3 regions of the Mycobacterium sp. DL genome follow, and region 2 is predicted to be linked to each of the others. Evidence: predicted binding sites of a transcription regulator. Region 2 holds the regulator's gene; each other region holds the start of a gene.
What was found. The regulator LexA, encoded in region 2, represses DNA repair genes until DNA is damaged. The targets are predictions, from matches to a motif close to CGAACANNTGTTCG.
Positions count from the first base shown of each region.

Region 1: cofD (2-phospho-L-lactate transferase) is a predicted target of LexA. The motif match lies at 2,854-2,867, and genes of this name have one in related genera.
Region 3: ABDC78_RS08945 (HNH endonuclease signature motif containing protein) is a predicted target of LexA. The motif match lies at 1,658-1,671, and genes of this name have one in related genera.

Region 1 is NZ_CP155796.1:1,550,633-1,555,031, forward strand. It holds gene ABDC78_RS07575 (NUDIX domain-containing protein) at 1-313, opposite strand, end outside; gene ABDC78_RS07580 (coenzyme F420-0:L-glutamate ligase) at 310-1,650, opposite strand; gene cofD (2-phospho-L-lactate transferase) at 1,647-2,633, opposite strand; gene ABDC78_RS07590 (WhiB family transcriptional regulator) at 3,083-3,337, shown strand; gene ABDC78_RS07595 (metallopeptidase family protein) at 3,359-3,781, opposite strand; gene ABDC78_RS07600 (DUF3499 domain-containing protein) at 3,913-4,344, shown strand.
Region 2 is NZ_CP155796.1:2,460,045-2,464,443, forward strand. It holds gene ABDC78_RS11865 (hypothetical protein) at 1-1,289, shown strand, start outside; gene lexA (transcriptional repressor LexA) at 1,304-2,002, opposite strand; gene ABDC78_RS11875 (LysM peptidoglycan-binding domain-containing protein) at 2,193-2,672, shown strand; gene nrdR (transcriptional regulator NrdR) at 2,836-3,318, shown strand; gene ABDC78_RS11885 (PhzF family phenazine biosynthesis protein) at 3,306-3,992, opposite strand; gene ABDC78_RS11890 (alpha/beta hydrolase) at 4,050-4,399, opposite strand, start outside.
Region 3 is NZ_CP155796.1:1,848,752-1,853,150, reverse strand. It holds gene ABDC78_RS08950 (nitroreductase/quinone reductase family protein) at 1-180, shown strand, start outside; gene ABDC78_RS08945 (HNH endonuclease signature motif containing protein) at 202-1,653, opposite strand; gene ABDC78_RS08940 (homogentisate 1,2-dioxygenase) at 1,816-2,919, shown strand; gene ABDC78_RS08935 (alpha/beta fold hydrolase) at 2,920-4,113, shown strand; gene ABDC78_RS08930 (CoA transferase) at 4,110-4,399, shown strand, end outside.

The sequences.
Region 1 (4,399 bases), 910 kb from region 2:
TCAGCCCTGAGATGCCGGACTCCTCGGTCGCCTCGCGCAGGGCCGCCGCGACCACGCTCTCGTCGTCGGGCTCGCAGTGACCGCCGAGTTGCAGCCAGCGGCCCACCCGCGGGTGCAGGGTGAGAACCGCGTGGCGGCCGGTGTGGTCGAGCACCAAAGCCGAGGCGGTGATGTGCCCCGGTGCGCACTCGCGCAGGCACGCATCCGGGCGGGTGTCGAGGAACGCCAGCACCGCATGCCGCAGCGTGTCCTGCGCGGGATCGGCTGGGCGCCAATCGCTGAGCACATCCACCGCGGAGGAGTGCAGGCTCACTTCCGCACCAGCAGCCCGTCCGTCTGCACCGGGTCGCGTGGGCCGGATGGCGACAGCGGATACCCGATCGCGATGGCCCCCAACGGTTCCCAGTCATCGGGTAGCGACAGGGACGCACGCACCAGGTCGGGGGCGAAGATCGTCGACCCGATCCAGCAGCTGCCCACACCGCGCACGGCCAGCGCGACCAGCAGCGCCTGCACGGCGGCGCCCACCGCAACGGTGAACATGGTGTGCTCGGCGGCGGTCCTCTGCGCATCGGGATAACTGTGCGCACCGTCGGGCACCATGAACGGAATGATCAGTTCGGGTGCGTCGTAGAGAATCTGGCCGCGGCCCACCCGGCGTTCGACGGCGTCGGGATCGCGCCCGTCGCTGAGCAGGTCTGCCCGCCACCGATCCTTCATCGCGTCGAGCAGGCCCACGCGATCATCGTGGTCCTGCACCCAGACGAACCGCACCGGCCGGGTGTGGTGCGGAGCGGGCGCGGTCAGAGCCTCGGCGACGGCCGCCTCGATCAGGTGACCGTCGACGGGATCGGAGTTGAAGCTGCGCACCGAGCGTCGCAGCAGTTGGGCCTGCGAGCGGCCCAGCGTGATCGCCTCCTCGGTGCCCAGCCAGAACAGGTCCTCTTCACCGGCACGCACCAGCGTCCGGGCATTGGATCCGTCGTCGCGCAGCGTCAGACCCCGCACCACCGCCACCGGCACCGCGGTGAGCTTTCCCTTCACCAGATCTGCGGCAGCGGCGATCTCGTCGGCCACCGCGATCTCGGTGACGATCAGTTCATTGCCGTGCTCGTCGTGCTCGCCCGCGTAGCCGTGCAGCACGCTGAGCCCGGCCGCACCGATCGCGACGTCGGTCTGCCCGGTGCGCCACGCCCGTCCCATCGTGTCGGTGACGACAACGCCGACGGTGACGCCGAGCCGCTCCCGCAGCGCCGAGACCAATGCCGCGGCACTGCCGTCGGGGTCGACCGGCAGCAGCGCGAGCTCATTGGAGTCGACGTTCGAACCGTCCACCCCCGCGGCAGCCTGCACCAGGCCCAAGGCGTTCTCGGTGATCAGCGTGCGGCCCTTGCGTGCCAGCACGCGCACCGCCTCGTTGTCGATCAGCCTGCGCCGCAGCGTATCTCTCAACTCGGGATCCGACGGTGCGTCGACCATTCGGCCCTCGCACTTGGACAGGACTTTCGACGTCACCACGACGACGTCGTCGTCGCGCAACCACGGTGCGGCCCCGGCGATGGCTGCGGCCAGATCGTCGCCCGGCCGGAACTCCGGCAGCCCGGGGACGGGCAGCAACTCCACGGGTGCCGACGTGCCGTGATCGCTCACGGAGACACCCCGCCCAGTTCCATTCCCGCTCGCACCATTTCAGCGGTCGCGGCAGGTCCGGTCATCAACAGCGGCGCCGAACGCACCGAGACACCGTCGATCTCGGCGTGATCGCCGTCGCTGATCAACCAGCCGTCGAGGATGCCGGTCGCCGACCGGGCGCCGTAGTGTGCGCCCACTCCCTCGGAGGTGCTGGGCACCCCGATCACGGACAGGCATTCGTCGGCCATGCCACGCAACGGCTTTCCCGCGATGATGGGGGAGTAGCCGATCACCGGCGCCGACGTGGTGCGTAACGCGCCCCGGACGCCGCCGATCGCCAGGATCGCACCGATGCTCACCACCGGGTTCGACGGCGCGATCAACACGACGTCGGCCCCTTCGATCGCCTCGGTGACACCCGGGGCGGCCGTCGCGGCGTCGGCGCCCACGAACGCGAAACTGTCCGTAGGCACTTTGGCGCGATGCCGCACCCACCACTCCTGGAAGTGGATCGCCCGCTTCTCGCCGTCGTCCGGGTCGGTGATCACCACATGGGTCTCGCTGCGGTCGTCACTGGCCGGAAGCAGTCGCGCGCCGGGGGACCAGCGTTTGCACAGCGCCTCGGTCACCGCCGACAACGGATAGCCCGCCCGCAGCATCTGGCTGCGCACCAGATGGGTGGCCAGATCGCGGTCCCCGAGACCGAACCAATCCGGTTGGACGCCATAGGCCGCGAGTTCCTCCTTCGCGTGCCAGGTTTCATTCTTGTGCCCCCAACCGCGCTCCGGGTCGATGCCGCCGCCGAGGGTGTACATGCAGGTGTCGAGGTCCGGACAGATACGCACGCCGAACATCCAGGCGTCATCGCCGACGTTGACCACAGCCGTCACTTCATGATCATCAGTATCGGCAGTGCCGAACTGGCCCAGCCCCAACAGATGCTGCACCCCCAACAGGAAGCGCGCGCCGCCGACGCCGCCGACCAGTACCGTGACCTTCACACCGACCGAGACTAATGGGCCTGGGGGCCGTCGAAGTTCGGCGGGGCGCGAGGTTGATCTTGAAGGTGATAGACACGCCACAGCGCGACGCGCCGAAATCCGGTTACGGAATGGTATGAATTCCTGTTCTAGCGCTTGACCGATGCAGCTAACGCGTGTGTAATCACACCAGTGTCATTTCGCGGTTGGCCGGCCGGTTGCAGTGTCGCAGACCGAGATTCGATCACTTGTTCGAATTGAGAAGGCAACACTCGCAAAAGTGGGGCCGGCATACACGGATCTACGAGTTCAGTGAGGAGGGGAAAATGATTTACGAGCAGGCGGATTTCGGCAATTCCATCCAGTTCGACAGCAGGCTCCTCGGCTCGGTAGGAAGTGCACCGCACATCCAGACCGGGCCGGCACCCATCGCAGGGGGAGGGCGTCCACAGTTGAGCCTGGTGCCCGGTATGCCCGATCAGATCGAGGGCGACCAGGAAACTCTGGAAGACCAATGGCAGGAGCGCGCGCTGTGCGCTCAGACCGACCCTGAGGCGTTCTTTCCCGAGAAGGGCGGTTCGACTCGCGAGGCCAAGCGGATCTGCATGGGCTGCGAAGTGCGTGACGAGTGCCTCGACTACGCGCTCGCCCACGACGAGCGCTTCGGCATCTGGGGCGGATTGTCCGAGCGGGAGCGCCGGCGCATCAAGCGCGGCATCATCTGACAGGTCTCCGCAGCGAGACCTCTAATCCTCGTCCAGCGTCGGGTCGATCACGGACGGTTCGACGCCCAGATAGGTGGCGACCTGCGCCACCAGCAGTTCGTGCAGCAGCTCGATCATCTCGATGGTGTCCTTAGCCCGTCGTTCGATCGGCTTGCGGAACAACACAATTCGTGCCCGCGTGGAGTTGCCGCGGACGTCGACCCCCGCGGGGATGAGCCTCGCCAGCGCGATCGGGCCGTCGGCGACCACCTCGGGTGGCCACTGCACACTCTCGGGGTCCTTCGGCGAGATGCGGGGGATCTCGTCGACGGCGACGTCCAGCGTCGACACCCGCTCGTGCCAGCGTCGCTCGATCGGTTCGTAGGCCTCCAGGACCGCCATGTCGAAACGCTCCGCGCGGCTGCGCCAGCCCGGCACGGTCGGTGGGAGCAGCGGGCCGCGCATCTCACGGCCCCGCCGCGAGCCCCGGTGGTTGAGCCCGGTCACAGAAAAGATCGTAACGGTTGGGATTCGGCGGTCCTGTGGCTGCGCGTGTCCGGCGGCATCCGGACGATTCTGCACGCTAACCTCTCGCTGTGAATGTTCCCCGTCGCTGCTGCAGGCCTGGGTGCCCTCACTATGCGGTCGCGACGTTGACGTTCGTCTATTCCGACTCGACGGCCGTAGTGGGGCCGCTGGCCACCGTGTCCGAGCCGCACTCGTGGGATCTGTGTGTTCTGCATGCCGGCCGGATCACCGCGCCGCGCGGCTGGGAGCTCGTTCGCCACGCCGGCCCGCTGCCGTCGCATCCCGACGATGACGACCTCGTCGCGCTTGCCGACGCCGTGCGCGAGGGCCGGGACGGCGCCACGGTCGGAGGGTCGACCGCGCCCCGGTTCACCAACGGCTTCACCGATCCGGTGACCGGCGCCCACGGCGGGGCACTGATGGCGCCGCCGGCCCACCGACCCGAGACCAACGGTCGCCGCCGCGGGCATCTGCGGGTGCTGCCCGACCCCACCGACTGACTTCATTTTCGCCGAAACGGTATTCCACGCGCTGTTCGCTCGGGATTTCGCGCGT
Region 2 (4,399 bases):
TCTTCTACAGTCCCCAGACCGGTGCGAACGTCGTGACCGGTCAGGTGCTGGCCAAGTACGAGAGTGTCGGCGGCCCGGAGGGTGACCTCGGCTTCCCGGTCACCAGCGAGGTCGACGGCGGGGTCGCTCCGGCGAGCCGGATGAGTGCCTTCGCCGCCGACGACAAGCCGGTGATCTTCTGGACACCCGACCACGGTGCGGTGATCGTCCGGGGCCCGATGGCCGCCGCGTGGGAGAAGCTCGGCGGCGCCACCGGCGAGTTGGGTGCGCCCGTGGCAGACCAGACCGACAACGGCGGGGTGATCACCCAGCGTTTCAGCGGTGGAGCCATCTCGTGGAACTCGGACACCAAGCGGTTCAGCACCGAACCCGCCAATCTCGCGTCGCAGTTGGCCGACCTCGAGGTGCCCGAACAACAAGCGCCGCAGTCGACCACACCGGCGTCGAACACCGACGCCGAGGGGATGCAGTGGACATGGTGGTGGCTGCTCGCAGTCATCCCGGTGTTGCTGCTGGCGGGCCTGGTGGCCTTCGCGGTCATGCGCAACCGCCGGCGTGGGGGCGACGACGATGACCTGTTCGGTCCGCCGGCCGGTGGTGCGGCCGATGACGGTCGCGGCTACGAGCCGGCACTGGCGGGCGCGGGCCGTCAGGACGAGGACGGTCGCGAGGACACCCTGTTCGGTGATCGTTATGCACGAGAGGGGCTGGGATCGCTGTCTTCCGGGTCTCCGGCGGCGCCGACTGCGTCCGACGAGCTTCCTCCTGCTCCGCTGAGCTTCTGGGGTGCGCCGGTGCCGGCCGAGACACCAGCCGAGACGGATGAGGACGAGTTCGACGACCTTGCCCTCGAGCAGGACGACCCGGACTCGGTGGACACCGCACCGACACGAGTCCCGACGGCCACCGACATCGCCTTCTCCGAGGGCGCCGAGGGCTCAGAGGATCAGACCGACACCACACCCGACGAGGAGGGGCCGGTCGAGTCTGAACCGGAGCCTTTCGCCGCGTTCGAGCCGGAGCCTTTCGCCGCGCTCGACCGAGACCCGTTGACCGACACCGGCCGCCACGCCAGGATCGATTTCGACGAACCGGCACCCTCGGCCACGGCTCTGCGACTGCCTCTCGATGATCCACACGAAATCCCCGAGGGATATCCGATCAAGGCCGACACCGCGTCGGGCCTGTACTGGGTGCCGGACAGTGCCGACTACGACGAGGCCCCCGTCGAGATCTGGTTTGCCAGTGAGGAAATGGCACGCACGAACGGATTCGTGCGCGGGGACTAGCGTCCGGGATTGCGTCAGATCTTGCGGATCACGGTGACGACCTTGCCAAGGATGGCTGCGTCGTTGCCGGGGATCGGGTCGAACGCGGGGTTGTGAGGCATCAGCCACACCTGGCCCCGCGTTCGCTTGAACGTCTTCACGGTGGCTTCCCCGTCGATCAGCGCCGCGACGATGTCGCCGTTGTCGGCGACGTTCTGCTGTCTGACGACCACCCAGTCGCCGTCGCAGATCGCTGCGTCGACCATCGATTCGCCGACTACTTTGAGCAGGAAGAGCGACCCTTCGCCGACGAGCTCGCGCGGTAGCGGGAACACGTCTTCGATGGCCTCCTCGGCCAGGATGGGACCGCCGGCGGCGATGCGCCCGAGGACGGGCACGAAGGTCGGTTCCGGCAATGCGTCGGAACCGGCGACGTCCGTGGTCACGATGGGTGCGCCACCCTCCTCGGGGCTGCGCACGTCCACCGCGCGGGGGCGGTTGGGGTCGCGCCGGAGAAACCCTTTGCGCTCGAGCGTCCGCAGTTGATGTGCGACCGACGACGTGGACGTCAACCCGACCGCATCTCCGATCTCTCTGATGCTCGGCGGGTATCCGCGGGTTGTCACCGATGCGCGGATGACATCGAGGATCGTGCGCTGCCGGTCGGTGAGTCCTGATTCGCGGTCACGCCGTGCGTCGACGATGGCCGTGGTGTCGCTGCTGTCATCGCTCATGGGGCCGAATGTAACGCGGACGGCACCAAGAATCAAACATGTGTTCGACGCGTGTCGGTCCGGGGTGGCATGTCGGTGGGTTGCTCTAGCGTTCGCAACAGTTCGATCACATGTTCTATCCATCGAACACATGATCGAGTACCGTTCGAACACAAGAGCGAACAACCAGCCGGACCGAAAGGGCAGACAGATGACGATCCTCCACACTCGCGAGGCCTGGACCGCGTTCGACGACGACTTCCGGCGTGTCGAACGCCGGTGCGCGGTGGTCGAGGGCGGGCGCACTCGACCGGCGGACGCCTCGCGCAGGGTGCGGCCCGGCGGCGCTGCGGTCCGCTACCGCGGCACCGGCGTGCTGGTATCCCGGGCATCACATCGTCGGCGTCCGATCACCCCGGCAACCACCGTGATTCTGGCGCTCATCGCCGGGGCGATCACCCTGTGGCTGGGGCTGGTCGCACAGTTGGGCGGTGTGGTCGGTAGCGAGGCCGAGATTCCCGGCCGCCTGGCGGTGGTGCAGGTGAAGTCAGGGGAGTCGCTTCAGCACATCGCCCAGCGGGTGGCGCCCGATGCGCCCGTCGGAGATGTCGTCGAGCGGATCCGTGAACTGAACGAACTCCAGACCGCGTCGCTGGCCGCCGGGCAGACGCTCATCGCGCCCGTCGGCTGAACAATGGCTGCCGAGCCGCCAAACGCCCTGCTGTCCAAGCGCTCTGAGGAACCGTGACGTGAGGTACGCGCCAATCGGCCCGGCGTTGAGCTACCCGTGGGCCACGCAGGTACGCTCGAAGACGTTCGAGGCGGTTCTCTGTCGGTGCGGCGAAGGAGCGGTGATGCACTGTCCGTTCTGCCGTAACCCCGATTCGCGTGTGGTCGATTCCCGCGAGACCGATGAGGGTCAGGCGATCCGCCGACGTCGGTCGTGCCCCGAGTGCGGGCGACGATTCACGACCGTCGAGACCGCGGTTCTGGCCGTGGTGAAACGCAGCGGGGTCACCGAGCCGTTCAGCCGGGACAAGGTCATCAAAGGTGTCCGGCGGTCCTGCCAGGGCCGACAGGTTGATGACGATGCGCTCAACCTGCTCGCCCAACAGGTCGAGGACGCGGTGCGGGCGACCGGATCGCCGGAAGTGCCCAGTCACGAAGTGGGCCTGGCGATTCTCGGGCCGCTTCGTGAGCTCGACGAGGTGGCCTATCTGCGGTTCGCGTCGGTGTACCGCTCGTTCTCGTCGGCCGAGGACTTCGAACGTGAGATTCAGGCGTTGCGTGCGCACCGCGAGGCGCCGGTCGAGGGCGAGCCCGCTCAGTCGATCTGACGCGTTCCGTCGTCGGCTACCCGCCCCGCCACCTGCACCCACCCTTCAGCAGACCAGGTGGTCTGGATGATCGACCCCTGTCCCTGCACGATGGTGAGGTCACGGCTGAGGTGCTCGGTGATGCGGACCGCTGCCGCGCCGGTCGCCTCATCTTCGGGAATCCCGAGGTGGGGGGCGAACATCCTCGATCTGATCGTGTCCGCCGGTTCGTCCAGCCAGGCCCACAGGTAGAGCTCGACCTCGTCGGGGTAGTCGTCCGGGTCCGCGGCGAACAGTTCGTCGACGCTGCCGAGTTGGTAGATCGAGAAGTCCGGCGCCCACTCGGCACGGGCGCTGACCGACGTCAGGTCCCCGGAGTACGTCACCTGCACGATGCCGGCGGGAACCTGCAAGGTTTTCACCGGTGTGCCTCGGTGGTCAAGCCACCAGGACGCGCCCACCGTCGGGTGTCCGGCGAAGGGGAGTTCCGTGGTGGGCGTGTGGATATGAGCATGTGCGGTATGGGTACCCGTTTCCGGCAGAGAGACGAATATCGTTTCGCTGTAACCCAATTCGGCAGCGATGCGCTGCCGATCCGCTGGGTCCACGGTGGCCGCGTCCATCACGCCCAGGGGGTTGCCGAATCTGCCGTCTCGGTCGGTGAACACGCGCAGCACTGTCACGTCGATGGCCATGAGCCGATGCTACGTGTGGGCACGTCGGCCGGCCGAGAAACGGCTGCGGTGGGGTTGCTAGGTTGCGCTGCGCTCGTCGGCGCCCATGGCGTCCAGCACCGCGACCCGAGTGTCCACCGGGCCTGAGATGGCGCCCTCCCGGATGCCCGCCCGCAGCAGACCGCGTAGGTAATCCTGGTCGTAGACCGCAGGTTCGGTGGAGTCGATGAACTTCTGCACGATCTCGACGAATCGGTCCGGGTCGTCGTGGAACGGGAAGTGCCCGGAGCCTTCGAAGATCTCCAGCTGCGAGCCCGGCATCGCCGCGTGCGCCATCTCCGCATGGCTGACCGGGATGACCGAATCGCTGCCGCCCCAGATCAGTTGCACCGGAACGGATTGTGTCAGATAACACCGATCGAGCATGG
Region 3 (4,399 bases), 610 kb from region 2:
ATCAAGGCCGATCCCGAGGTTCGGGTGCGGCTGAAGGGCCGGTGGCACAGCGGGACCGCCCATCTCGTACCGGGGGACGATGCGCGAGCAAGGCTGCGCTCACTGCCGCAGTTCAACAGCATGGGCGTGCGCGCGTTCGGCACCAACCTGTTGACGGTGCGTGTCGATCTCGTCGACTAATCCAATGTCTGACAACGGCTTTCATGGACCGCGCTCGCCTTTAACAGAGTCGCCTCCGGGCGAGTCCCCGTCTTCGGGTGTGTCGTCGTCGGATGAATCGTCGTCGGGCAGGAGGTATCGCTCGGGGTGGTGGTAGTTGTTGATGCGGGTTTGGCCGGTGTCGAGGTCTGGTGGTGGGATCCATTCGGTGTCGCCGTGGCTGTTTTTGCGGGTGGTCCAGCCGGTCTTCTCGATGAGCCGGTTGTCGGGGCCGCAGGCGAAGGTCAGGTCGTCGATGTTGGTCTGGCCGTCGTTTTTCCAGTCGGCGACCGCGTGATGGACCTGGCTGTTGTAGCCGCACACGGTGCACCCGGGGCGGGTGCAGCCTCGTTCGCGCGCGTGGAGCACGATCCGTTGCGCCGCAGACGCCAACCGCTTCGTGCGCCCGAGATACAGCGATTCTCGGGTGTGTGTGTCGTAGATGTAGAGGTAGTGATAGGCGCCCCGGGCGGCCATTCGGATCAGTGTCGGGATCGCCAGCTTGGATCCGCCGCCGGTGACCGCCAACCCGGCACCTTTCTCGAGGTCCTGCAGTGTCGTCGACACGATCACCGTGACCGGCAACCCGTTGTGGGTGCCCAGGTTCCCCGATGCCAGCGCGGCCCGGCCGACGGCTTTGAACGCGTCATGGTTGCGCTGAGCCTGGGTACGGGTATCGGACCCGGCCCGCGGCTCACCGGCCTCGCCGTCGGCACCAGGTTCGCCCTCGGCCTGGCCGTCGCCAGGCTCGTCGTCGGGGATGTTGGCGCCGGGGGCGGCTTCTTTGGCCAGGATCGCCTCCCAGTAGGAGCCGGCCTCGGCGTCCAGGCGCCCACGGATCGACCTGGTCCCGTCACGCTGCTGTTTACCCAGCACGATGCCGCGGGTGCGGGCCTGCTCCTTCTCGCTGGGTTCGGGGCCGTCCTGATCGATCATCATCAACAACGCCCCGGCCGCTTCGTCCAACGCTTCGGGTCCCAACCCGGCGGCCTTGCCGGCCAACTGCGCCTCCGCGTCCACCCGGGTGCCCACATCGACCCACGACGGCAGCAGCTTGTGGAACCTGGCGATGATCTCCACATGCTCGGCCCCGATCAACCCTCGAGCCTGGGCGGCGGCGGTAGCCTCCCACACCGGCGCCAACGGTTGCCCGGTCAACGACCGCCGCGGCCCCAACACCGCGGCCTCGCGCAACCGGTGCTTGGCGTCTTTGCTGCTGACCCGCAACGCGGTCGTGAGCACCTTCGGCCACGACGCCTCACCCAACCGGGCAGGTTCGGTCTCGGCGACCAGCCGGCTGACCGCGCGATGCTCCAGCGCCGGGATCGACCGGGCGATCGTGGTCACCTCGGCCAGCAGCCCGACCAGCTCGCGATGCGACACCGCCTCACACGCCCGGTGCAACACCTCCAGCTGAGACCTGATCGCCTCGACCGCGTCCGACACCTCACCCATACATCGAACACTAGTTCGAACCACCGACAAATCCGGTCCAGGATGTGACTCCAGAAACCACAGTGACACAAGAGGTTTGGATGCGTACTTGACCTGAACGTTGACTCGCGCCAGAGATAAAACTAAAGTCAGTTTTACTTTTTAGTGGTCGGGAGGACCTCCATGGAATCGTTCGTGCATCTGCGCAAAGGCACAACACCCCGTCGCCTGCACGCCGACCTCGACGGCCTCAAGGACGATGAACTGGGCCGCGGTGGATTCGTCGGTCGTACGGCCAACCTGTACCGACGTCACGACCCGACGGCATACCGCTCCGTGGGGCCACTGCGGCCCGTCGACGTGTTGTCGAGCGAACTCAAGCCCGGGGACGCCACCGATGCCGACGGCGGTCCCCTGCTGATGTTCTCCAACGCCGACTGCGAGGTGCTGCTGTCCCGGCGCGCCGAACCGATGCCGTACTTCGCGCGCCACATCGACGGCGACCTGCTGTGCTTCGTGCACGAGGGCGAGGGGCTCATCGAGACCGAGTTCGGACCACTGCGCTACCGCAAGGGTGACTGGATCTACCTGCCGAAGGCGTGCACCTGGCGCCACGTCCCCGACGATCAGTGCACCTGGCTGATGATCCAGGCCACCGACGACTTCAGGGTCCCACCGCCCGGCCAACTCGGCCGTCATTTCCCCTTCGACCCTTCCCAAGCGGTCATCCCCGATCCCCAACCCTTCGACGATGACGGCCGGAACGAATACGAGGTTCGGCTGGTTCACTCGCCGATCGACGGAGCCGGCACGACTTCGCTTTTCTACCAACACCATCCGCTCGACGTCGAGGGCTGGCGCGGCGACAACTTCGCGTTCACGTTCAACATCGACGACTACAACGTGGTGACCTCCGACAGCGTCCACCTCCCGCCGACAGTGCACCTGTTCATGCAGGCCACCGGCGTGTACGTGATGAACTTCCTGCCCAAGCCGGCCGAAGGGGTGGCGGGCACCGAACGCACCCCGTGGTATCACCGCAACGTGGATTTCGACGAGATCGCGTTCTTCCACGGCGGCTCGCTCTACGGGATCCCGATGCCACCCGGGCTGATCTCGCATGCGCCGCAGGGAGTCCACCACGGGGCACCCGAGAAGGCGAGGGAGCGGGCTCGGCGCAAGTTCGACGACTTCCAGTCGGTGGACTGGCGGGTGATCGCGATCGACACCCGGCGACGACTGGTTCCGTCAGCCGAGGTGCTGGCGAACGACCTCGGGCAGCACTAGATGGGGACCGCCGAGACCTTCGTCAAGCATGACTACCAGCGCATCCCGTATCTGGTTGCCTACCAGAACAACTCAGGCGTCCGCGATGTCTACGGCGGCGTTGCCGATCTGGTGGTGCTGGAGAGCTATCTGCTCAAACCGGCCGTGCCGTCGGACACAGTGCTGGTGTTCATGCATCCCATCGGTGGCGGTGCCTACCTGCCGATGATCAACGCCCTGGCCCGCGCCGGGCACCACGTCATCTACTGCAACAGCCGGTTCCGCGGCACCGACTCGGCGTTGCTGATGGAGAAGGTCGTCGAGGACCTCGGCGAGTGCGTCAAGGACGCCAAGAATCGACTCGGCTACTCGAAGGTGGTGCTCGCCGGCTGGAGTGGCGGAGGGTCGCTGTCGATGTTCTACCAGCAGCAGGCGCAGCATCCGACGGTGACGGCCAGCCCGTCCGGCGATGGTCCCGATCTGACGAAGCTCGGACTGATACCGGCCGACGGCATCATGCTGCTCGCCGCGCACATCAGCAGGCACGGCACCATGACCGAGTGGATGGACGCGTCCATCCTCGACGAGAGCGACCCCACCCGGCGGGATCCCGAACTGGATCTCTACGACCCCGCCAACCCCAACCAACCGCCGTACACTCCGGAGTTCCTCGAGCGCTATCACCAGGCGCAGGTGGCGCGGAACCGGCGGATCACGGCGTGGGTCAAGGACAAACTCGCTGAACTCGAGGCACAGGGACGGCCCGATGACGAGTTCGCGTTCGTCGTGCACGGCACGATGGCGGACCCACGCTGGCTCGACCCGACCGTCGATCCCAACGAACGCACACCGGGAACCTGCTATCTGGGTGATCCTCAGGTGGTGAACATGAGTCCGGTGGGCCTGGCGCGGTTCTGCACACTGCGCAGTTGGCTGTCGCAGTGGAGCTACGACGACGCCCACGGCGACGCCGTGACGTGCGGGCCCGACATCGCCATCCCGGCGTTGGTCATCGGTAACCTCGCCGACGATGCCTGCACACCGAGTCACACCCGCCGGATCTTCGAGGCCATCGGACATCCCGACAAGGAGATGCACGAGATCACCGGCGCCAACCACTACTACGCCGGGCCTGATCAGCGCGACAAGCTGCGCGAGGCTGTCGGCATCGCCACCGACTGGCTGGTACGTCACGACTTCGCGGTAGCCCGGTGACCGCATCGACGGGGCCACTCGACGGGATCCGGGTCATCGAGGTCGGAACGCTGATCTCGGGGCCGTTCGCCGGTCGACTGCTCGGTGACATGGGCGCGGAAGTCATCAAGATCGAACCCCCTGGCGCGCCGGATCCGCTGCGCACCTGGGGGCAGGCCGAACTCGACGGCCACCACTTCTTCTGGACGGTGCACGCGCGCAACAAGAAGTCCGTCACCCTCAACCTGCGTGAGGAGAAGGGACGAGACCTCTTCCTCGAGCTCGTCGACCACAGCGACGTCATCGT